3 regions of the Geobacillus sp. 47C-IIb genome follow, and region 1 is predicted to be linked to each of the others. Evidence: riboswitches for the same ligand, from Rfam matches in the RefSeq annotation. Region 1 holds a riboswitch; each other region holds the start of a gene.
What was found. Region 1 has a riboswitch for thiamine pyrophosphate ahead of thiC (phosphomethylpyrimidine synthase ThiC). Riboswitches for the same ligand answer to the same signal wherever they lie in the genome.
Positions count from the first base shown of each region.

Region 2: another riboswitch for thiamine pyrophosphate. It lies ahead of IC804_RS13095 (ECF transporter S component); the one in region 1 lies ahead of thiC (phosphomethylpyrimidine synthase ThiC).
Region 3: another riboswitch for thiamine pyrophosphate. It lies ahead of IC804_RS02575 (LuxE/PaaK family acyltransferase); the one in region 1 lies ahead of thiC (phosphomethylpyrimidine synthase ThiC).

Region 1 covers NZ_CP061473.1:2,352,594-2,360,832, forward strand. Annotated here, with positions in the region: partial or broken gene IC804_RS19055 (IS1634 family transposase) at 1-436, opposite strand, end outside; gene IC804_RS18620 (DUF4277 domain-containing protein) at 334-765, opposite strand; gene IC804_RS11870 (STAS domain-containing protein) at 794-1,144, shown strand; gene IC804_RS11875 (SpoIIE family protein phosphatase) at 1,151-2,674, shown strand; gene IC804_RS11880 (sulfite exporter TauE/SafE family protein) at 2,777-3,508, opposite strand; gene IC804_RS11885 (RDD family protein) at 3,793-4,206, shown strand; gene IC804_RS11890 (methyl-accepting chemotaxis protein) at 4,535-5,788, shown strand; TPP riboswitch at 5,916-6,029, shown strand; gene thiC (phosphomethylpyrimidine synthase ThiC) at 6,193-7,884, shown strand; gene IC804_RS11900 (aminotransferase class I/II-fold pyridoxal phosphate-dependent enzyme) at 8,227-8,239, shown strand, end outside.
Region 2 covers NZ_CP061473.1:2,587,189-2,595,427, reverse strand. Annotated here, with positions in the region: gene IC804_RS13130 (thiazole biosynthesis adenylyltransferase ThiF) at 1-499, opposite strand, end outside; gene IC804_RS13125 (thiazole synthase) at 496-1,263, opposite strand; gene thiS (sulfur carrier protein ThiS) at 1,265-1,468, opposite strand; gene thiO (glycine oxidase ThiO) at 1,465-2,604, opposite strand; gene tenI (thiazole tautomerase TenI) at 2,601-3,212, opposite strand; gene IC804_RS13105 (energy-coupling factor transporter transmembrane component T family protein) at 3,229-4,011, opposite strand; gene IC804_RS13100 (ABC transporter ATP-binding protein) at 4,008-5,462, opposite strand; gene IC804_RS13095 (ECF transporter S component) at 5,478-6,068, opposite strand; TPP riboswitch at 6,327-6,434, opposite strand; gene IC804_RS13090 (class I SAM-dependent rRNA methyltransferase) at 6,581-7,765, shown strand; gene IC804_RS13085 (MFS transporter) at 7,789-8,239, opposite strand, start outside.
Region 3 covers NZ_CP061473.1:522,469-530,707, reverse strand. Annotated here, with positions in the region: gene IC804_RS02590 (ABC transporter permease subunit) at 1-242, opposite strand, end outside; gene IC804_RS18445 (ABC transporter permease subunit) at 456-785, opposite strand; gene IC804_RS18440 (hypothetical protein) at 821-991, opposite strand; gene IC804_RS02580 (IS110 family RNA-guided transposase) at 1,697-2,974, opposite strand; TPP riboswitch at 3,677-3,786, shown strand; gene IC804_RS02575 (LuxE/PaaK family acyltransferase) at 3,816-4,943, shown strand; gene IC804_RS02570 (acyl-CoA reductase) at 4,940-6,391, shown strand; gene IC804_RS02565 (ABC transporter ATP-binding protein) at 6,406-7,152, shown strand; gene IC804_RS02560 (ABC transporter permease) at 7,149-7,904, shown strand; gene IC804_RS02555 (ABC transporter substrate-binding protein) at 7,901-8,239, shown strand, end outside.

The DNA of each region.
Region 1 (8,239 bases):
CAGCATCCGCTTCGGCCAGCGCGGTTTTCACGATCCGGAGCGACGAAGGGCCTCTGGTGATCAAAAAGGCGTTGGCCGCTTTGGTTTGCGCCAGGGTCTCTTTCGTCATCGCGGCGGAATCGGCCACGTAAATCCATTCGTCTTCGATTTTGGCCTGCTTCAGCTGTTCATGGACACGAGACAGCACCTCGGGATTCCATGTTTTATCGGGCAGGTTGCCATCGTGCACATCGCCGTAAAACGGGATGCCGTCCTCGTTGCCGACCAGTCCGAAACCGATCTGTTTTTGCCAACGATGATGGCGGTTGTAGCCATGTGTGATTTGTAAGGCCTCTAACGAGGCCGATTCATACGCGCCGTAAACGGTCTTGTCCGTCGTATCGGCGTGGAAGGCTCGGAGGAAAGGCCTTCTTTTCGATAAATATGAATCAAGCAAGTGCTGATGACGTTGTGAATGCCAGCCTCATACAGGCGATCGAGATGACGGGCCAACGCATCGTCGTTCAACCAGGAAGGATGGAGATCGGGACGGATGAGTTTCTCACAATCGACCTCCTGAGCCCAATGTTCCAAGTGAACAAGGGCTTGCCGGCCGTCAAACACATTGTAGAGGATGGCCTGAACGGCATCGCTGACTCGCGTTTGGCACTGCGGATCGACGGGCACGAGATGGTCAATCAATTGAGGCAGACCCAGTTTCTTGAATAGGGCACTTATTATATTCAAATAAGAATTGCGATAGACCTTTTTGACTTGAACGTTCATAAGAGAAAAACTCCTTTACGTTCCTTGTGTGTCAAGGATTCATTCGACATCGGAACGAAAAAATCCTCCCGATTTTCGTCGAGAGGGTGCGAAATGTGAGTTAAATAATGTTGAATCGTTTCGTCAAGCGCTTGAACAGTTGCTGGCCGAACGGGCTGACCAGTTGATTGTTAACATGGAAGCGGTCAACTACATCAACAGCGCCGGGCTCGGCATGATTGCCGACAGCGTGATGGCGGCCAGAGCCCAGCAAAAAGAACTGGTCGTTGCCGGAGTGAAAGGGTCGCTCGCAGAAATTTTCCGTATTGTAAAATTTTATTCGTTTATGAAATTATTCGCCACGGAGAAAGAAGCAATTGATTATTTAAGCGGAGAATGACGTTTTATGATTGATGAGTTTTTGGAATATCTGCGACATCACAAAAACTTTACATGGCGGGAGTTGTTCGACAGACTTGAAAAAATGAACATGCTGTTCGGGTCGAATGATTATGTATACTGGTTGGCAGCACCGGATAAAAGAAAAATATTGTTCATTTCTTCGTCGTGTGAGCAGCTATACGGCCTGCCTCCGGCTGCCTTTTATCATGATGAGGATATATGGATGAAAATATCCTACCCCGACGACCATGCCAAAGCGGAGGCAAAATGGGCACTCCCTTGGGAATCTAAGGTGAGTACACAAACATACCGCATCGTTAATCAGCGGGACGGGTCTGTGCGTTGGGTGCTTGAGCGGATGGTTCCTGTGCTTAGTGAGGCAGAGGAAGGAAACCTGATCAGCGGCTTTGTCATGGACATCACGGAGACGAAAAGAAACAGGGACGAGATTCGGCTCGCTGAGCAAGTGTATGCGTCCATCGAACAGGCGATGCTTGTGACTGACGATGAGTTTGCCGTTCGGTTCGTCAACTCGGCGTTTACGAAAATCACCGGCCATAGTACGGAAGTCGTCGGCCAGCCGCTGCATACGCTCTATGCTGGTTATTACGCTGCCTGGTTTTACGAAGTGATCAAAAACGGAATTGTGGAAAGCGGGCAATGGCAGGGACGGGTGCGCTGGCGGCGGAAAAACGGATCGGTGTCTGTTAGGCGAACAACGGTGCGGGCTGTTCACAATCAAGAAGGGAACATTTCCTTTTACTTATTTTTGTTTTCCGGCCTGCATGAGACGCCTTATGCGGAGGCAATGAAGGATGATTTAAAGCTGGCCCGCGAAGTGCAGAAGCGTGTATTAAGCAAACCGTTGTCAGCCAATGGAATCGACATCGCTGGCACATACATTCCGTCGCAGGAGTTGGGCGGCGACATGTATGCATGGTATCAGATCGACAACCAGCGGTACGGCATTTTTTTAATGGACGTGATGGGGCATGGAGCGGCGGCTTCACTCATTTGCATGTCAGTTCGCTCGCTCCTTAACGGCATCATCCGCAAAGCGATCGTCCCACAAGCCGTGTTCTACGAGTTGAACCGTCATATGCGCCAGCTGTATCATGAAAACGGGCAGATGACGTATTATTTTACTGCTGTGTATGTCCTTGTTGATGTGAAGAAACGGATGATCGAGTATGCATCGGCCGGCCATCCGCCCGGATTTTTATTCCAACCGGACGGCACGGTATTCGAATTGGATCGCGGGTGTGCGCCGATCGGGTTGCTCCCTGGGCTTTTCGTTGATAGCGGCCAGTTGCGCTATGAGTCTGGGGCGACGCTTGTCCTGTATTCCGATGGGGCTATTGAAGGGGAGGCGGGTTCTGTCCGCCAAAATATTGAGACGTTCCGTGATACGCTAGCGCCGTATGTTTCTCTCGATGAGCGTGCGCTGTTAGCCTGCTTACGCCGTCATTTTATCCAAAAAGGATCGCTTCGGGACGATTTCTCAGCGGTGGTTGCTAAGCTTAGATAGGGGGAAAGTCGCCAATGTCAGCCGACTTGGCAGGGCTGTCATGTTGGGACTCTCCATTTGTGAGTAAAAGGATGCCCATTTTTTCGGGCATCCTTTTACATGCTATGAAAAGGCCAACAAGTTTACTCCCGCCGCAAACACAATGAAAGAAGCCAATGTTTTAATCCGTGTATGCGGCAGGCGTTCAAACCATTTCAGCCCTATGTGTACACCAGCCAATACAGCGACGGCCCCAAGCAAAAAGTACAGAACGAATGAATCGGTAAAGTCTCCATGAATCCCGTGCAAAACGATCGTAAAACTATTCATGATGACAAAGGACGCTTGAAGATTGGCATTATAGCTTTCTTTTTCTTTATAACGCATCAGAAAGTAAAAGACGAAAAAGGGGCCGCCTACGGCAAAGATCCCTCCGATTATTCCGCCGATCAAACCGATCAACATAGGAAAGATCGGCTTTTTAAACGATGGGGCATAGGCGTTTTTTTCACTCATATAAAGATAAATAACCATCCCAATGAGTACAAGGCCCAACAGTTTTCTCATGATCTCCGTCTCGCCATAGAAGGTTAGGATAAAGAATGACAATATGCGGCCTGCTAAGGCGAAACTTAAAATAGAAAGAAGGTCTTTGCCTCGAATGTGTTTTCTGAACTTGACCGCCACGTGGAACGATATGATGAGCGTCAAAGCCAACACTAATAGTGTGCTATTCTTAAAGGTTAATACCATCGGCAAAAGCCCCATAGAAAACAACCCGAAGCCAAATCCGCTTGCTCCTTGAATCAAACTGCCGACAAAAAGAATGGCAAATACGAAAATAAGTTCCCACATATGTTGTCAAGCCTTTCATAAAAAATGGCGTTGTCTACCCATGACCTCTTGCTGCTGGCCATTACGCAAAGGGAATCTTTCTAAGTTTACTATATACGAATTTTTCACCAATACTACTTTTATGAGAAACTTTTCGCCGTAGTTGGTCCGAAGCGGGCTGGGAGCTCCTGGCTCTTGGCCGGCCTTGATCGTATGGACGTCTCCCTGAGATTTAGGCTAAAATAAAGACAATTGTACTGTAGGTGATGAATACAATATAGAAAAGGTAGAAGGGGGAAAGATACATGGCAGTGACAAACCCGGCTGGATTTTGGAGGCGGCTGTTGGCAAACTTGTTAGACGCTATTGTCATCGGCATTCCGATTTCAATCATCGGCTATTTGATTACAGGTAGTGCGGAAGAGAACTGGTTTACGAATTTGGTAGAGTTGTTGTACGCCCTAATTGTTCCTGCTGTCTGGTATGGGTATACGGTCGGTAAGCGGATGATTGGCATCCGGATTGCGAAAGTGAATGGCGGCAAGGTTGGCATCGGCACGATGTTTTTGCGCTTGTTCGTTGGCGGACTTGTTTATGTTATCACGTTAGGCATCGGTCTGATCGTTAGCGCCATTATGGTGGCTGCAAGGGAAGACAAACGGTCGATTCACGATTTTATCGCCGGAACGTATGTCACAACCGAAAAGCCGACGGTGTAAATAAGGAAAAAGCGGTCTTCCAACTGGAAGCCCGCTTTTTATGTTGATGTTCAAGATAGATAAACTTCGGGGGGCAGGCGGCTTAGAAGGTCATGTGGGGAAATATCCCAGTTCTATGCCACCGGTAGCCAGAGATGGTGGGTGTCGTCGTGGAGAATCGCAAAATACGTTTCATTATAATTTTTTGGGCTAAGCATCTCCGCAATGTAATATCGGCAAAATGTTTGGATGTTCGATTAGGCACAAAGAAGGAAAACCTATGCACATTGCCGAATATGTCAATGCTGTATAAAACATTTTTAGGCGATAGAAAAAGGGGGAGAAAGGTTTGTCGTTAATGAGCTATATCATCCGCACGATGTTCGTCGTGATTCCGAGCACGGCGGTAATCGGCCTTGCGATATGTCTAGCTAACAGCATTCGCGGGGCGGCGTTTTGGTGGACGTTAGCCGCTACGTTGCTGCTTGGTGCGATTGTTGGCTTCATTTCGGCAACGCTGAATTATCGGCGGTTTGTTGCTCCAATTGCCGTCATTAACAAATACTTAAGCAAGATGACAAGTGGGGACTTAACAGTGCGCGTACCGCTCAACAGCGTGCGGCAGTTGCGGCCGATTGCCACATCGTTAAACAATATGGCGGATGCTTGGCAAGAGGTGATAGGCCGCATTCAACACCATGCGGACGAAGTGTCGCAGTTTTCCAACCAGTTAGCTACTGTTGCCGAACAGACGACGAGGGCGACAGAACAAATTGCGGCAACGATGGACGGACTTGCTTCCCATGCGGAAGAGCAGGCGAGTGCAGCCCGCGGCACAGCGGAATCCGTCAATGATATTTCCCGAACGCTCAGTGATGTTGCCCGTCAAACAAAAGAAGTGGCACACAGCGCCCAAGAAACGGCAACAAAAGCAGGGGATGGCAAGCAATCTGTGATGCAAATGTCTGAGCAAATGCAATTTATTTATGACCACGTTCAATCGCTCGGCCAAGTCGTTAAAGGGCTCGGGGAGCGATCGAACGAGATTGGACAAATTACTGAAGCGATTACGAGCATCGCGTCACAGACGAATTTACTGGCGCTCAATGCGGCGATCGAAGCGGCGCGTGCCGGTGAGCAAGGGAAAGGATTTGCCGTTGTCGCGGACGAGGTGCGGAAGTTGGCGGAGCAGTCAGCGCACTCAGCGCAGCAAATTTCCGATCTGATTAGCTACATCCAGGAAGAGACGAAGCAGGCAATCGCCTCCACGGAACGGGTCGTCGCTGAAGTGGCGCAAGGGTTGGACGTCGTCGCTGTTGCCGGTCAGTCGTTTGCCGATATTCGTGAGGCGGTCGGTCAAGTAAGCGAACAAATTGGACAAGTATCGTCTGCGATTGAACAAATGACGGGCCATGCCCGCCAGGTGGATGAGGCGTTCCAACAGATGACCAAAATTGTCGAACAGTCAGCAGCTAGTGCTGCCAATGTATCGGCAGCGACTCAAGAACAAATGGCTTCTGTTGAAGAAATTGCTTCTTCGTCGGCATCGCTCGGTCAGATGGCGGACGAGATGCGGACGATGTTAAAGCAATTTTCGGTGTGAAGCGGAAAAAAAGCGCGTTTACTGAGGAAAGAAACACGGTACATCAGTTGTGATATGGAATAAAATGGTTTGTTTATTTTCTCATTATGTAGTAAAATAAAAAAAAGTCAGTCATCATTGTTATACGCTTATCTGCTAGGGGAGTCCGAGAGCCGGGCTGAGAAAAGAACGCGATGAAGTTCTTTGACCCTTTGAACCTGATCTGGGTCATGCCAGCGTAGGGAAGCAGGCAGCGGGAACAGATGGACGCTTAGACTGTTCATTTGGCCTTTTTGCCTTGATCGGGTTCCGTGTTGCGGGACCCGTTTTTATTTTTCACGGCAAAGAGCGGCTCGTTTTTGCCTTTGCTTCGGCTGGCTTGGCCTCGGATCCTAAACCATCGTTGATTTAGAGGGGGAATCCGTATGGAAAACATTCGCTCGTTTATGTCATTTCCAGCCAGCCGGAAAGTGTACGTCGAAGGATCACGGCCGGACGTGCGCGTGCCGATGAGAGAAATCGCGTTATCACCGACGAAGACACCGCAAGGAGAGGTGGAAAACAAACCGGTGCGCGTCTATGACACAACCGGTCCATACACAGATCCTGATTTTGAGCCGAATGTAGAAAAAGGATTGCCGCTTCTTCGCCGCAACTGGATTGTTGAGCGAGGCGATGTCGAAGAAACGGAGCCACAGTCCACCGCCGGCCGTGCGGCGTCGCTTCCGTTTGCACGACGTCCGCTGCGGGCGAAGCCGGGGAAAGTGGTCACGCAAATGCATTACGCCAAAAAAGGAATCATTACACCGGAAATGGAATTTGTCGCGATTCGCGAACAAATCGACCCGGAAATCGTCCGCCAGGAGGTTGCCGCTGGCCGAGCGATCATCCCTTCGAATATTAATCATCCAGAAAGCGAACCGATGATCATCGGCCGCCGTTTTCATGTAAAAATTAACGCCAACATCGGCAACTCGGCTGTTTCTTCCTCGATTGAGAATGAAGTGGAAAAACTGCTGTGGGCGGTACGCTGGGGTGCTGATACGGTGATGGATTTGTCGACCGGCAAACAAATTCACGAAACGCGTGAATACATTATCCGCAATTCGCCAGTTCCAATCGGAACAGTGCCGATTTATCAGGCGCTTGAGAAAGTAGGCGGCGTACCAGAGAAGTTGACATGGGACGTGTACCGCGAGACATTGATTGAGCAGGCTGAACAAGGGGTTGACTACATGACGATCCACGCTGGTGTGCGGCTTCATTACATTCCGCTCACCGTCAATCGGACGACCGGCATCGTCTCACGTGGCGGCTCAATCATCGCGCAATGGTGTTTGGCCCACCATGAAGAAAACTTCTTATATACGCATTTTGAAGAAATATGCGAGATTTTAAAACAATACGATGTTGCCATTTCGCTTGGTGACGGCTTGCGCCCGGGGTCCATTGCTGATGCAAACGACGAGGCACAGTTTGCTGAACTTGAGACGCTCGGTGAGCTGACGAAAATCGCTTGGGAGCATGACGTGCAAGTCATGATTGAAGGACCGGGGCATATTCCGATGCAGAAAATCCGCGAAAACGTCGAGCGAGAACAAGAGCTTTGTCATGGTGCACCGTTTTATACGTTAGGGCCGCTTGTCACCGACATTGCGCCGGGATACGACCACATCACGTCGGCGATTGGCGCCGCGATCATCGGTGCCTACGGGACGTCCATGCTTTGCTATGTGACGCCGAAAGAACATTTAGGGTTACCAAATAAAGAGGATGTGCGCGTCGGGGTCGTTACATATAAAATCGCCGCCCACGCCGCCGATTTGGCGAAAGGTCACCCAGCCGCCCAGCAGCGCGACGATGCGCTCTCGAAAGCGCGCTTTGAGTTTCGCTGGAATGACCAGTTCAACTTATCGCTCGATCCGGAGCGGGCTCGTGAGTATCATGATGAAACATTGCCGGCTGAGGCGGCGAAAACCGCTCATTTTTGCTCGATGTGCGGGCCGAAATTTTGCTCGATGAACATCTCACACGAGCTGCAACGGAAAATCAAAGAAGAAGGAATGAAAGAAAAGGCGAACGAATTTGTGCGCGGCGGTTCATCGCTGTATCGGTAAGGAGAGGATACGTTTTGTATACCGGACGTTAACTAGGCGTCCGGTTTTTCTTTTATGCTTATAAAGCGGTAGTGTAGATGGGGGTGAGAAAAGCAACGAAAGGGAGCTCCTTCCATTCGATCGATATTCTAATTATTTGAAATGAATAATAAAATGATTTACGAGAGGAGATGAGCTAGACGAGACAAATGATACATGTTCACCAAAGCAACAGTTCCATCGTTCAGAGAGGGCAGTTGCCAAACAACGGTGAGTGATGATCCGGCTCCAGCCAGCATCGAACACCCTGTCGTTTGCTTGTTCCGCGCCTCAAACAATCGAATCGAAGGGGGAGAGGCCGCGATGAAGATGGCTT
Region 2 (8,239 bases), 230 kb from region 1:
GTGTGCGCCCGGGGATAAAGGCGTAGCTTAAGCCGTAGCTGCCGACACAGGCACCGTAGATCCACGGAATGCTGTATTTATAGGCGACATCATTGATGACCATGCGCGCGTCAAAATTGTCGGTTGCATCAATCAGTAAATGGGGGCGCTGCTCAGCCACAAGCGCCTCCAACTCCTCTGGACCGGCATCCCCGACAATGGCCTCAATCTGGACATCACTGTTTACTTGTTCGAGACGTCGCTTGGCAGCGATCGCCTTTGGCAGCCGCTCTTTCGCATCCCCTTCGCTGTATAACTGCTGGCGCTGTAAATTGCTCCATTCGACGTAGTCGCGGTCAATGATCGTCAATTTGCCAATCCCAGCGCGTACGAGCGCTTCAGCATTGCCCGTGCCAAGCGCTCCAGCGCCGATTAAGACAACATGCTTTTCCCGTATTTTCTTTTGTCCTGCCTCACCGATTGGGGCAAACAATTGCTGTCGGGAATATCGTTCGTTCAAACAACACTCATTCCTTCCATCGGGCTGCTCGCTGACGCATAGCGCTTTTTCGGGATACGCCCGGCTTCATAGCCAAGTCGGCCCGCTTCAATCGCCAGCTTCATCGCTTTTGCCATTTTCACTGGATCAGCTGCACCAGAAACAGCGGTGTTTAGCAACACCCCGTCCGCACCAAGCTCCATCGCCAGCGCTGCATCCGCCGGGCCGCCGATGCCGGCGTCAACAATAACCGGCACAGTCGCTTGCTCGATGATGAAGCTCAAATTGAGCGGATTGATGATGCCTTGCCCTGACCCGATTGGCGACGCCCCTGGCATGACCGCATGACAGCCAAGCTCCTGCAGCCGTCTTGCCAGCACAACGTCATCAGACGTATACGGCAACACGATAAACCCTTCTTCAAGGAGCATTTCTGCTGCCTTTAACGTTTCAACCGGATCCGGGAGCAACGTTTTGTCACAGCCAATCACTTCTACTTTAATCATATCACATAACCCCGATGCTTTCGCTAGCCGCGCGATGCGCACCGCTTCTTCGGCTGTTTTCGCCCCGGCAGTGTTTGGCAGCAGCTTATATTTGCTTAAGTCGAGCTGCTCTAAAAAGTTCGGCTGCTCCGGAGAAAAAATGTTCATCCGCCGAACCGCAAACGTCAAAATTTCCGCTCCCGATGCTTCCACCGCTTCTTTTTGCACATCTAGGCTCGGATATTTGCCCGTTCCAAGCAACAACCGTGAAGAAAATTCATATGGACCGATTTTCAACATCTCAACCGCCTCCCACAAAATGAACGATTTCGACGCGATCGCCATTCGCGAGCGTCGTTATTCCGTACTCATGCTTTTGAATAATGCGGACGTTGACTTCCACAATCGCCAGTTTATTATCAAGCCGGAAATGCGAAAGCAAATCACTAACCGTTTTCACCTCATCGGGCACGGTGATCGTCTCCCCGTTAACGATCAATGTCATTCAATCCCCACCTTTTCTTCTGAATGGCGTGTCAAAGAAAACGGTGACAAATCAACCTCAGGCTCTTTCCGTTCGATTAAGTCGGCCATTAGCTGCCCGGTAATCGCGCTGAGCAAAATCCCGTTTCGATAATGGCCGGCAGCGACAAACACGCCGTGTCGCTCCGGATGTTCGCCGATATATGGCAAACCGTCTTTCGTCTGCGGACGGATGCCGCTCCACGCCCTCACCCATTCTGCCTGTTTGACATCCGGAAGCAGGCGGGCAGCGCGATGAAGCAAATTCATGACCCCGCCGGCGCACACATGCCGGTCGTATGTGCCCGGAGTGGACGTCGCACCAATCAACAGTTGGTTGCCTCGCTTCGGCACAATATAGCAACCGTTTTTGGCAAACACGGTCGCCTGCAACAACGGAACCGGTGTACGCACCATGACGCACTCCCCTTTGACTGGGGACACAGAAAGAGGAAGCCCAAGCAGGTTGCCAAGCTGCGACGCCCAGGCGCCCGAGGCGATGACGACCGCCTCAGCCGAAAATGTTCCATCCGTTGTGTCAAGGTGATGCCCACCGGCGTCTGAACGGATGTTCAATACTTCTGTATACTCATATAAGCGAGCGCCGGCTGATACAGCAGCATGGACGAGAGCAGCAGCCAAATCCGGGGCGCTCACTTGTCCGTCGCCTTCAATGTACATGGCCCCAACAATCGCTTCCATTGCGAGGCGGGGCTCAATCTCAAGCACTTCCTCTTTCGTCAGCCAGCGCACCGGCTGGTCCGTCGCGCTCCAAAATGTATAATGCCGGCGGAGATCTTCCGCCTCTTCCTCCGTTGTCGCTATTTTGATCATCCCTTTTTCGACGAGGCCGATGTCAATCCCCGTTCGTTCCTTCAACTCTTCCGCCAAGGACGGCATAAGGGTCCTGCTTTTTAAGGCGAGCGGCACGAGCGGACTTGGCGTAGAAAATTCTGCTTGTGCTCCGAGCATGCCGGCGGCTGCGCTCGACGACTCACCAGCCATCGTTCCTTTTTCTAAAATCGCGACGCGATACTTCCGTTTGGCAAGCTCGAAGGCCACCGCCGCCCCGATCACCCCACCGCCAACAATGGCAACGTCATAATAATGTATAGTCACTTGATCCTCTCCCCCTTGACAATTTCAGCTAGCCGTTTCGCTTCACTGACCGGATCAGCTGCGAAAAAAATCGCCGACAACACCGCCACTCCCGCTGCCCCCGCTTCTAGCACTCGGCGGGCATTGCCGGCATGGATGCCGCCGATGGCAATGACGGGAATATGTACAGCAGCGGCTATTTCCTTCAGCAAGTCTACGCCGCGCGGAAGCACCCCCGGTTTGCTGGCGGTCGGAAAAATATGGCCGAATAAACAAAAGTGGGCACCGTCCTCTTCCGCCTGCTTCGCCTCCGCCAGCCCATGCACCGAGCATCCGACTGTCAAACTCGGAAATGAGCGGCGGACAGCCCGCACCGGTAGGCTATGGTAGGCGAGTTGCACTCCATGGACGCCATACACTGCAGCCACATCGACGCGGTCATTGACGATGATTTTTTGGGGTGGCACCCCGACACGAAGCAGCGCAGTGACAAACGCGGCAACCTCGCGCGCTGTTTTCTCTTTTTCACGAATATGAATGCAATCGGCGTACGGATGGATGTGCTGACAAATGGCGGCGAACTCATCGGCCGTCTGCCGACCGGTCGAAACGAAATGAAGCGTTCCCATCTAGATCCCTTTCTTTCTACCGTACATCGTTTATAGAAATGTACGGATAATGAATGCCAACATGATAGGAAACAAATAACAAAACGACAAACAAAATAACAAACAGAACGTCATATTTGCCAAACCCGATTTCATAGTAAAACGTGCGCGGGCCGCTGCCTGAAAACTGTTTCGCCTCCATCGCCACCGCGATGCGCTGAGCGCGCCGAATGCTTTGCGATAAAAGCGGAATGGCGTAGCGTTTCACTTTGCTAAACCCTCCACGATTCGGCACGCCGCGTACTTTCAAAGCATAATGCACGTTTTGAAACTCCTCAATCATCATCGGCAGCAAACGGACAGCTGCTAGAAAGCTGTACGCATATTTCGGCTTGAGCTTCAGCTGCTGCATCAGCGAGTAAAATAGATGCACCGGCCGGGTCGTCAAGGAAAAAATTAAACCCAATAGCCCGAGTGCCAAGGCGCGAAACCCAAGATGCACACCGCGCCAAAAGCTCTCTTCCGTAACATGGATGAGCCCCCAGCGAAACCATGTCGTCTTTCCTTCACCAAACATCATCATTGATGAAGCGGTAGAAACAAAGATGAGAAAGAACGGCAAAAACATCCAAACAAGTGCGTTCGCCGAATAACCCGTCCCAAAGCAAAACAAAACAAAAAGGGCGAGCGAGAAATTGATCAGTACGTTCGGATTATGAATGAACAAAACAGCAAAAAAGAGAATAACGAGCACGATCAACTTCAAGCTCGGATTCGTCTCATGAAGCCATGTCTCACGGCGGTGAATCTCCCATTTCATTGCCCGGCTCCTCCTTCGGCGAACGCCAACTCCCGGATACCTAACCGCTCGTCCTGGACAAGTGCTCCGCCTTCAATCACCCAACGTCTCGTCGCAAAGCGGCGGACGATTTGTTCATCGTGAGTGACCATCACAATCGCTGCCCCTTGTTCACGGTACGATTCAAGCATCTCGAGCAAAGCGAACGTATTTTTCGCATCCTGCCCAAATGTCGGCTCATCAAGCAAAAAGAGTCGTTGGCCGGCAACAACGGAGGCAGCCACACTCAATCGACGCTTTTGGCCGACTGACAGCTGGTACGGATGCGTATCTTGTTGGCCGACAAGGTCAAATTCGCGCAAAAGACGGGCGACTGTTTCTTCTGTTTCCTCGCTCGAACGCCCCTCGAGCCGGAGCGAATAAGCGAGCTCATCCCGTACGGAATGGGTGACAAATTGGAACTCCGGATTTTGAAACACAAAAGCGATATGACGATGCAATGGCTGCCGCTGCTTGACATCATCTCCTAACAACCGATAATCTCCTTGTGTACGGATGAGCTGCATGAGTGCGTGCAAGAGTGTACTCTTACCGGCACCATTTCGGCCAGTGACAGCAATCCATTCACCTGCCCGCACCACCGCTTCGGAAACGCTAATTTTCACTTCCCGCTTGCGAAAACCACGAAAATCGCGAAGACAAAGGAGTTCTTCTCCTTCCCGCCACTTCCGCCGCTGTACCCTCCGGTCGTATTCGTCCCAAACGCCCGGATGCCAAATGCCTTCAGCGCTGATGACATCTTTATATTGGGAAAATACTGTTCTTGCCTTGCCATCAGCCATGACTCTTCCATCACGGCCGAGCAGCACAATCCGATCAACAAAGTCAAGGACATGATCGATTTTATGTTCGACGATGATGACCGTTTTATCGCGGCTCACCTTCTTGACAGTTTGCCATACTGCTTTTGTCCCTTCCTCATCAAGCAGTGCGGTCGGCTCATCCAAAAACAGGACCTCCGGCTCAAGCGCAAGCACGGAAGCGAGCGCCAGCCGCTGTTTCATCCCGCCGGAGAGTGTATGAATATCCGTATGCGGTTCGATTGTCAACCCAACTTGATCCAAAAGAGCGCGAATGCGGGCGGGCATCTCCTCGCGCGGTACCCCTCTATTTTCAAGAGCGAATGCGATTTCCTCATCCGCGTACGGCATGCAAAATTGTGCATCCGGGTCTTGAAACACATAGCCCCACCGTTTTGGCAGCTCGAGATGTTCCGCCTTCATCGGCACATCGACTGAGTTGGGAATGATGCCAGCCATCACTTGCAACAACGTTGACTTGCCACATCCAGATGGGCCAAGAAAGAGCACTTTCTCCCCTGCGGTAATCGACAGTGATAAATCGTGAAACAACAGCTCACGATGTCCGGGAAATTTGAGGCGCAGCCGATCGATTGTAATTCCATGTCCCATCGTTTATCAGCCGCCTTATCGGTTCAGCGCATCATAATCTTCTTTTGAAGCTGGCCGCCACATCTGTGTCACCCCGGCTTTCTCAAGCGCCTTGGCCAACGAGACAGCGAACACGCCGGAAATGAGGATGGCACCAACAAAACGTGCCAGCAAAAAGAGCGCCATATTCCATGGGGCTAGCGCCTCGATATATCCTTTGTAAAAGTCCATGATGAGCGAACCGACCGTGGCGCTGACTGCGCTTAACGATACGACGAACACGTCAAAGCGCCGATAGCGGAACGCCGCAAACACAAGCTCAGCAAACAATCCTTGAACAACTCCATAAATGAGCACCTCAAGCCCCCATTGCGACCCCATGATCAATTCGCCGGACGAAGCCGCAATTTCGGCAAGCAGCGCCACTCCTGGCTTACGGATGAGCAAATAGGTAAGCGATGAAGCGATAAACCACATGCCGTAAACCAATTGATCGGCATGAACCCCGAACACTTTCACGACTTCATATACTGGGGACCATACTTTGTAAATGACACCAAACACGATTGCAATCACAATCGTTGTCAAAATGTCAGCCAACTTCAATCCTCTTGCTGTCTTCACCATCGCATGCCTCTCCTTCCACAATCGTCCCCCGCTCCATCAATGTCAGTCTAACGGACTGTCATCATTCGAACGGGTACGCCATCTTCAAAAACTTATATTCGCCGCCGCTCGGCGGCTTCACAAATTTGCTTGGCAATTGACATTCTTTCTCCCCCTTTTCCAAAAAATAAAAACGCCGCTTCCTTTACTAACTAGCGTAAAGAAAGCGGCTTGGGCATACCATTTCGCAAGGCAAGGCAAAACCATCCTTACCCCATGTGTAGCTCCTCTCCACTTCCCTACGCTGGTATTACCCAGATCAGGTGCTAAGGGTCTCAAAGGCACACTTTGATCTCAGCCTTTCTAAAGGCCCCCCTAGTGGATGTCCCATCATGATGACATTTTCCTATTCAAATTTATCATATCACGGCAGCGGTGATTGTCAACTCTTTTTTCCGTCCGGCGTTGCGCCGCCCACCATGATTCGCTATGATTAAAACGCAACGACTGACTATCGAATGGGAGTGGAATTGATGGCAAAAGTCATTTTAAAACGCCAACGAAAAAAGCGGCTTGAACAAGGTCATCCATGGATTTTCCAAAGTGAAGTCGACCGCATTGAAGGGGACATTACGCCAGGTGATTTCGTCGATGTCTATAACCACCAAGGTTATTGGCTGGCGAAAGGATACATTAACCCGGCCTCACAAATCATTGTGCGCATACTGACGCAAAACCCCGATGACGAACTGAATGAGGAGTTTTTTATCGAGCGCATCCGCCAGGCATGGGCGTACCGTGAACGGATGATTCCCGGCATCCGCTCTTGCCGCGCCATCTATGGAGAGGCCGATTTTCTGCCTGGGCTCATCGTCGATAAATACGAGGATGTGCTCTCTGTACAAATTTTGGCGCTTGGAATGGAAAAACGTAAAGATTGGATTTTGCGCGGCTTGCTTGATGTGTTCGCACCAAGAGCCATTTATTTGCGCAACGATGTGTACGTTCGGGAACTTGAGGGACTTAAACAAGAAAAAGGCTTTTGGTATGGAGAAGCAGAAACAGAAATCGAAATCGAGGAAAACGGCGTCAAATATATTGTCGATATTGAAGGTGGTCAAAAAACCGGCTTTTTCTTCGACCAGCGGCAAAACCGCGCCGCCCTCCGCCCGCTCATCGGCCCGGAGACAACCGTGCTTGACTGCTTCACTCATACCGGTTCATTTATGCTAAACGCCTGTCTGTACGGAGCAAAACACGTCACCGCTGTCGACATTTCCGAACATGCGATTGAAACGGCGAAGCGAAACGCAGCCTTAAACGGCTTTACAAACGTTGATTTTGTCGTCGCCAACGCCTTTGATTATTTGCGCGAGTCAGTGCGCGCCGGCAAACAGTGGGATGTCGTCATCATCGACCCACCGGCGTTCGCCAAATCCGCCCATGCGGTTCCGAAAGCGTTGCGCGGCTATAAAGATATCAACTTAAATGGGCTGAAGCTTGTCAAAGACGGCGGCTTTTTCGTCACTTCGAGCTGCTCTTACCATGTCCGTCCGCACATGTTTCAAGAGATGGTTGCCGACGCGGCGTTTGACGCCAAAAAAGTGCTGCGCCAAGTATACTGGAGCGGCGCCGGCTATGACCACCCGAAGCTACTCGCTGCTGATGAAGGCGACTATTTAAAATTCGCCATTTATGAAGTGCATTCGCGACGTTAAAGAAAAACGCTTAAGGGCTGACCTTAAGCGTTTCTTTTTTGTCCTGAGCGGAGCGGCTGTTCTTTGCGCAGCACACTCAAATAAACGAGCATCGAAATAAGCACCGAACCGGCGGCAGCTAAATAAATGCTCGGGTAGCCAAACCAATGGCTGATTTGACCGAAGACGATCGCTCCGATGCCAACGCCTAAATCAAAAAACGAGAAAAATGTTGCATTCGCCATCCCTTTTCGGTGAACAGGCGCCCGCTCAACCGACCATGCCTGCAGCCCCGGCTGCACCATGCCAAATCCAAACCCATACAGCACCGCTGCGGTCAATAACGCCCATTCCCCTGGCAGCCAAGCGAGCATAAGCATCGCCAGCAAAACGAGCCCCGCACCAGGAAGAAAGACGGCCCGATGTCCTTTCCGGTCATACAGCTGGCCGGCGAACGTCCGGGTTACCATTAAAGCGAGGGCGTAAAGCAAAAAG
Region 3 (8,239 bases), 1.8 Mb from region 1:
CAAAAAGGATGCGGAAACCCGTCGCTCGGCATCCATAGCACATTGACTAAAATAAAGTAAGCGATTAACGTTAACGGAACGACAGTAAAACTATCAAAAAAGTTTTCTAGTTTTGGAATCCATTTTTTGCAGTATACTCCTAACGTTCCCCCGATCATAATGGCCAAAGCCATGCGCAACATCATGATAAGCAAAGCGATTCCTATAGTAAATTTTGCGCCTTGAATCATCATATGAAGCATGTCGTATCCATTGCGATCGGTCCCTAACGGAAAACGAAGAGAAGGTGCAAAGGAGGAGTGCCGATAACATTACCATTTTTATCAAAAAGAATTGGAACTTGTCGAATGCTCCCATCATTAATTATGCTGTTTAACAAACTTAATAAGAGCAATATGCTGATAAAAAGGAACCCCAGCATAAATAACTTGTCCCGGATCAATATACGAATCAAGCTACTTCTCTCCTTTCCACATCTGTGGAAGAAATAAATAAGAGATTTTATAAAATAAAAAGACAGGGATATATAATAATAACAACCCGAGCGCAAACACTTCCGGAGTATGATATTCAAGCAAAAAAGCAGTAATGCCGCTCACGTTAAAGACATACTCGATGATAATCAAGTTCGAAAGCATAAACCAAATCATTGTTTTCGAATAATAAATCAATCCCGGCGCTACGTTCCGCAGCACATGTTGATTCAAAATATAGAAAAAAGACAGCCCTTTTGAAAAAGCGTATTCTACATATGGCTTATGAAGTTCGTTTTCATATTGCTGCAAAAGAAACTTTGCAAACAACAGAGAAATCGGAATACTCAGACAAGTGGTGGGCAAAAAAGGCTTCTTTCCTCTCCTGCGGAAGCAAGCTGAAAGATGAGCCAGCCGGTTTTTTTGAATATTACAATTACGATTAACTGAAAGGTCACGATAATCAGCAGATCGGGCAAGGATTCAAAAAGACCCAATATCATTTTGATTCGCTCCATATGGCTCCGGAAGAAAAGAAGCGTGATATACGTTATTCCCCATGCTAATATTAGTGCTACCACGATTGCCAACCCGCATAATAGAAGCGACTCCCGATAATGAATAAGAATTTGTGGGAATACTTTTCTATTCGTTCCATATTCGATACTTAGTGGATGAATAAGCTTCATGATGATGTATCCTAATGTTTTTACATATTCCTTTACATTGATCGAAATATTATGAAATAAGCTGGGAAAACCACTGACCATCACTACTCCTAGGATTGCCAATAAGCATTCTAGTATTATTCCAGCAATGAATTTCATTATTCTTATCAATAATGTTCCTCCCTCTATAAATGTTGATATATCAACGGTTGTAGCCGTCTCAGGGGTGTCAAAAAAATATTTTTCGACAAAGATTCTAACATTATTTCTTAAATATGTGTATATCTTACATTGACTGGGTACGCTTCGCGGCCACTACTGGTTAAATTTGGTTGTAGTGGAGGAAGCGTATGGGATGCACCGTGGATCTCTGCATCGCTGATGATGACGAACCCTCCCATGTCTCTTGGCATCCTTGTGCCTACATTCCTTCGTTCGGTCTAGTCATCAGGCAGAGGCCGGCTAAGCTCCTTTAGGGACTCAAGGTCGAATGGATGATATCGCGCCAGCTTCTCCGTGTCATCCTTGTTGTCTAGAGAATCGAGACTATAGGCATCAAGCAGCCGTTTCGAGGCCAAAGATGTCCTGCATCATTCGCTTCGCATCGAACGCTTGGTGCTTCGTACATACAGCGTGCAATACCTTCAATAATTTTCCGCATAACACCACAATCGATTGCTTCTTCCGCAACGGATTATCAGGACGTGTCGTGTAATAGTCGTGCAGCTGCCGAAACGCTTCGTTGTGGCGGATCATCGGCATCATCACGCGGAAGAGGAGGGCGCGCAACCGCCTTCTTCCACGCTTCGAGATCCGTTTTTGCCCTTTGTGTTGGCCGGAGGAATGTTCCCGCAGCGTCAGGCCCGCTAATTTGATAAGCTGCCGCGGATCCTGATAATGGGAGAAACTCCCGATCTCTGATAACAGTTCTACGATGGTCGCATCGCCTAAGCCCGGAACGGTCTTCAACCATTCGTACTCGACCGATGTCTGTACGAGTTCGATCAGCTGCTCTGTCAGTGCCTCGATTTCTTCTTCCAGTTGGCGGTACCGGCGGACAAGCGTGGCAATTTCGATACGGGCCATCTGTTGTCCTTCCGTTACGCCAATGGAGTGTTGGGCCAATTCCATCAACTTCTTCGCTTTCGGTTTTTGTGGCGATTGTAATCCCTCACTTTGCCGGTAAAGGGCCAGCACCTCTTCCAGTTCTTTTCCTGCCAGATCACTCGGAAATGGCGTATATTCCAGCACCGCGAGCGCCATTTTCCCAAATGACGGGAAGACTTGGGAAAACTCTGGAAAATATCGATCGAGCCAGCGAATCATCTGATTTCGAACTGCTCCCTGTTCTTCCACCAATTTGGAGCGAAATGTCGCTCCAACGCGCAGCTCCGCCTCCATCCCTTTCAGAATACGCGGATAGCTGAATCGGCCGTCTTTCACTAACCGGGCAATGACGAGCGCATCTTTCGCATCATGCTTGGTTGGAAGGTTATCGTCCAGCTCTTTCGATCGCTTCACGTGCATCGGGTTTGTCATGACGAGAGGGATGCCTTTCTCATCAAGAAAATAGGCGAGATTCAGCCAATAATGTCCCGTTGGCTCGATGCCAACGATCACCTCGGTTTTTCCAAATTCCTTCATGGCTTCTACGATACACTGGTACAACCATTCCAATCCTTCTCTCGATTGCAGAACGGGAAACGGCTTTTTTAACACCCTCCCTCGCTCATCCACAAAGCAGGCATAATGTTTTTTCTTTGCGATATCCATCCCAACAACCAGCGTTTGATCGGTGACTTGATTAATCTTCTTGTTTGAGATAGAATTCATGTATAGTCCTCCTTGGTATCCAAATTAGGGGTCAATTCGTGCGATTGACACCCCCGAATCATACCAAGAGGGCTTTTTTTATTCAAGTCCCCGAAAAAACTTCTAACAGGAATGCTCCTTTCTAATAAATTAATTTTGTAACATAATAAAAAAATGGCGTATTATTAATTTTCTACAAACATTTATTCATTTTTAATCCTGATACCTCTATGTTTCTAGATATTCGCCACGAAATGGACTTGACAATCAGATTTTTTTGAATTGTGGTACAAAAACGTAATTTCCTGTATGGTAAACGTGATCTAAACATTAACCAGGGAGGAATTTTTATTTGCGATCCCAGTTTATCAAATATTTTATTTATTTACCATACTTCGCTAGTTTACTTGGGGGTAATCATCTTGTTTTTTAGTAAAAACAGAGACTGTTGAAAAAACGGCCGATTTTTTATGTCCTCCATCCCTCCTGTCGGCCAAGCGAAAGTCAGACCAGAAGCAGCGAGCAACGAAGGAAGCATAATGTTTCACTGCTACGGGTAAGCTGGGGGAAAGACAACGGTTGTGTAGTGCCGCAAATTTGGCTCATCCGTCCCGGGTGTCCCTTGCTATACGCTAGCTGGACGTTTACAGGAAGGGGGATGCTTCCATCGCTTTTTTTCTTGCATTCTTTTTTTATAAAGAGTAGACTTTGATTGTAAAAAGATAATACGTTTACGGGAGCTTGTGGAATCAGGCTGAGAGTACGGCTAATCCGCCGTTGACCGTTTGAACCTGTTGGATAATGCCAGCGCAGGGAAAGAGAGTATGGACAAGCACTTTGCCTGCGCGCAAAGTGCTTTTTTATGTGGATCGGAATGCGCGATAAGTGGAAAGGGGCGGGGAAGGTGACTCAACAAGAAATCATCGAAAGCTTGCTTCAGTTTATCAATCAAGAAACGTCCACAGAGGAAGAATTCAATGAGCATGCACTCATGCTATTTGCTTATCAATACGAAAACAATCTCCCGTATCGTACATATTGCATGCAAAAAGGAAAAACGGCAAGAACGGTGAAAACGTGGCGGGATATTCCGGCTGTACCGATTAACGCCTTTAAAGAATTAACGTTAAGTTGTGTTTCCCCCGAACAGGCTGAGCGCGTGTTTATGACGAGCGGCACGACGAGAGGCGTGCGCGGGAAACATTATCATCCAACGTTAAGCGTGTACGATCATTCGATGATCGTCAATTTTCGAAAGCGGTTCATGAAAGAGCGTGACAAAATCAAAATGGGAATTCTTTTCCCGACAGAAGAGCATATGCCGAACTCTTCACTCGCTCATTATTTAGCCCTCGCCGTCAACGTGTTTGGCACGGAAGACAGCCACTATCTTGTCGACCGCGACGGCCTTAATATGGATCGGCTTCTTGCTGAGCTCGAACAGGCGGAACAATCAGGTGAGCCGTACGCTCTTTTAGGCGCTTCGTTTAGCTTCGTTCATGTATTTGAGGAGCTCGCAAAGCGCGGCAAAACATTCCGCTTGCCGGAAGGAAGCCGGATTCTTGATACGGGCGGCTTTAAAAACCAGTCCCGGGAAATGGATTTGGACGAATTTTATGATACGCTGTCTGCTTACCTTGGCGTCCCGCGCCGTGAGTGCATCAACATGTACGGAATGACCGAGCTTAGCACGCAATTTTACGATGACGGAAATGAGACCGTTCCATCGGTGAAATCCGGACCGCATTGGATTCGCACAAGGGTGATTCACCCGTTGACCGGAGAAGAGATGCCAAAAGGGAAACGCGGCGTCCTCGTTCATTGCGATCTCGGCAACTTTAACTCGGTAACAACGATTTTGACAGAAGATATGGGCGTGGAAACAGACGGCGGCTTTTTGTTGCTTGGCCGGGTGCAAGGGGCGGAAGCAAAAGGTTGCTCGATGGCGGTCGAAGAATTCATTCGTGCGGCGAAGGGGACATCCGAATGAGAGAATATGCCGGCTATATTCCTCATATCGGGGATGAACCGATCGAAACGCGCGTGTTAACGTTTGAAAAAAACGGCGAAAGAGTCGAAGTGGAAGTTCCTCTTTTAACGGTCGAGCAGTTAAACAAAGTCATCGAAAAAGTGAAACAGGCTAGCGCCCAGTTTCTCAAATCGCTTTCGGTGACGGAGATCATCAACTTGCTTGACCGGGTGATGGAACAGCTGTTAGACCGCCGCCATCCATACCGGCAAAAGGCGGAGCAAGTGCTGCCGATTGTGACTGGCTATGATGAAGAAATGGTTCGTTTAGGGTTGACTTCGTATTTCAAAACGTTCCGTAAGCCGCAGCTGCAGCGCTTTCTTGTTGAGGACTTGGAAAATCCGCTGCTTCTTGATGATTTTCAACCGCGGCCTAAAGGCGGCCTTTCCAAAGCGGTCGGTCCGGACGTCATCGTTCACGTTTGGGCGGGAAACGTGCCGGCGCTGCCGTTATGGAGCCTTATTTCCGGGTTGTTGGTGAAGTCGGGAAACATCGGGAAAGTGTCGAGCGCCGAGCCGTTATTTGCCGGGTGGTTTGCCCGTTTGTTAGTAGAGGTGGAACCGAAGTTGGCGGATTGCCTCGCTGTTGTTTGGTGGAAAGGCGGAGATGTCGAGAGGGAGCGTGCGGTGTTTGGACAAGCTGACGTCGTTGTCGGCTATGGAAGCAACGCGTCGCTCGAAGAGATGCAGCGCCGCCTCCCGGTAACGACCCGCTTTTTGCCGTTTGGGCATAAACTGAGTTTCGGCATTGTTTCCCGTTCCTGCCTTGATGCGCGCAAGGCGTGGCATGTCGCCCATCAGGCGGCGTTCGATATTGTACGCTATGACCAGCAAGGGTGTTATTCGCCGCATCTGTTTTATGTGCAAACAGGGGGGATCGTATCGCCAAAAGAGTTTGCCCGCTATGTCGCCCACGAGCTGAACTGTTTTGCGAAACGGTTTCCGCGGCGTCCTCTTTCCCTTGAGGAAATGGCGGCACAAGCAAGTTGGCGGCAGCGCGAAGAACTGGACGTGTTGGTGAACAAGGAAAAAGAAGTGCTCGGAAACGAAGCGGGGGATTGGACGGTCGTTTATGAACCGGAACGCCGGGAGTTTGCTGCGAGTTGTCTAAACCGGGTAGTGAAAATCGTCGCTTTTGATGACATTTCACAAATCATTTCAGAAATTGCCCCGTATCGGGCGTTTTTGCAGACGGTGGGAGTGGCCGCCTCGCCAAAAGAGCTGTTCGAGTGGGCGGAGTGGCTAGGAAAAGCAGGCGCCACACGCGTTACGGCGCTTGGGCATATGACTTCTCCTGAAGCGGGCTGGCATCATGATGGGCGCTTTAATTTGCGCGATCTCGTGCAAATGGTCGACATTGAATCGGCGGCTGAAGCGTATGCGGAACAGTTCGCTCCTTATGTCGATTAAGGAGGAAAATGAGGATGAGCTTTTTGCGGCTAGACCGTGTTACGTATCGTTATCAAGGCTCGAAGCCGGTGATCGACGGGGTCAGTTGGACGATCAATGAAGGGGAATTCCATTGCCTTGTCGGGAAAAGCGGCTGCGGCAAGACGACGTTGTTAAAGCTTGCTGCCGGCCTGTTGCAGCCGGATGAAGGGGGCATTTATTTGCAAGGTGAAAAAGTGACGAAGCCTTCCCCTTCGATCGGCTATGTCTTTCAAGCGCCGACGTTGCTTGAATGGAAGCGGGTTATTGATAATGTTTTGTTGCCGATCTCGCTCAAACGAAAACCGACGAAGGAAGATTATGAGTTGGCGCACGATTTGCTTGAACGGGTCGGATTGTCTGCATATCGCAACCACTACCCGGCTCAACTATCCGGCGGGCAGCAAAGCCGGGTAGCCATTGCAAGAGCCCTCATTCAACAACCGGCGCTGTTGTTTTTGGACGAGCCGTTTGCCGCATTGGACGCCATTACGCGGGAAGAATTGCAAGATGACTTATTAGCGCTTTGCCGGCTGCAAAACACAAGCGTCTTGTTTATTACTCACGATATTGCCGAAGCCGTATATTTAGCGGACCGCATCGCTGTCATGGCCGACGGGGACATCGTTTATGCGCTTGATGTCCATCTTCCGAAACCGCGAGCGTTGGAAATGCGTTATGAGCCACGGTTTAACGAGCTCTGTTTTCAAGTGCGGCAGGCGATGGAGGGGATGAGGCGATGAACCGGACGTCCGTTTACTCGCTGGCGTTACTTGTGCTGCTTCTTCTCGGCTGGGAGCTGGCTGCTAGGCAAATGTCAGAGCTTGTTTTGCCGGCGCCGTCGGTCGTCGCGGCAACGCTTTTTGAGGGCATCAAGAGTGGTTATTTTTGGCCGCACATCGTCCGGACAAGCTTGGAAGTGTTGCTTGGTCTTAGTTTAGGAAGCGGTCTCGGCCTCATCGTCGGCATTCTCATGGGGGAAATTGAATGTTTGCGCAAATTGTTCTTCCCGTACGTCGTCGCCAGCCAGGCCGTGCCGAAACTCGCCTTGGCGCCGTTATTTATTCTTTGGTTCGGTTTCGGCATGACATCGAAAGTGATCATTACGGCCTTGATTTGTTTTTTCCCTTTGCTTGAAAATACCGTGACGGCGATTCAATATACCGATCGGAACAAACTCGAATTGTTTCGCGTGTTAGGCGCGACGCGCTGGCAAACGCTCATTCATTTGAAACTTCCCGCCGGGCTGCCAAACATTTTTGCCGGATTCCGCGTTGCCGTCGTATTGGCGGTCGTTGGGGCGGTCGTCGGCGAATTTATTGGCGCCAGCGAAGGGTTAGGTGCGATGATTATCGCTTCCCAAGGGATGATGGATACCCCGCTTATGTTTTCTGTTTTGCTTTTATTGACGTTGTTAGGTATGGTACTCTACCAAATCGTTCATTTCTTTGAAAACCGATTAGTCAAACCGTATAAAAAGGAGACAGACAAATGAGGAGAAGCATGTTAGTGGCTGTATGGCTGCTGTCGGTGGTTGTTTTTTTAGCGGCCTGCGGTGCGTCCGGACAGAAAAACGAGGCAAGTGAAACTACGGATACGGCGAAAAAAGAGAAAACAGAACAGCTGCGTGTGGCCCTTTGGAGCCAACCGATTACCGAGCAAACGAACTTGTTGGCAGAAAAAGAAAAAGGCTTTTTTAAAGAAAAAGGCTTGGACGTGACGCTCATTCCTGGCGCCGGCGGCGGCGATGCGATCAAAAACATTCTTTCTGGACAAGCCGATATTGCTTTTACGGATCCGGGCTCGTTGCTCTTTGCGTTAGACAAAGGA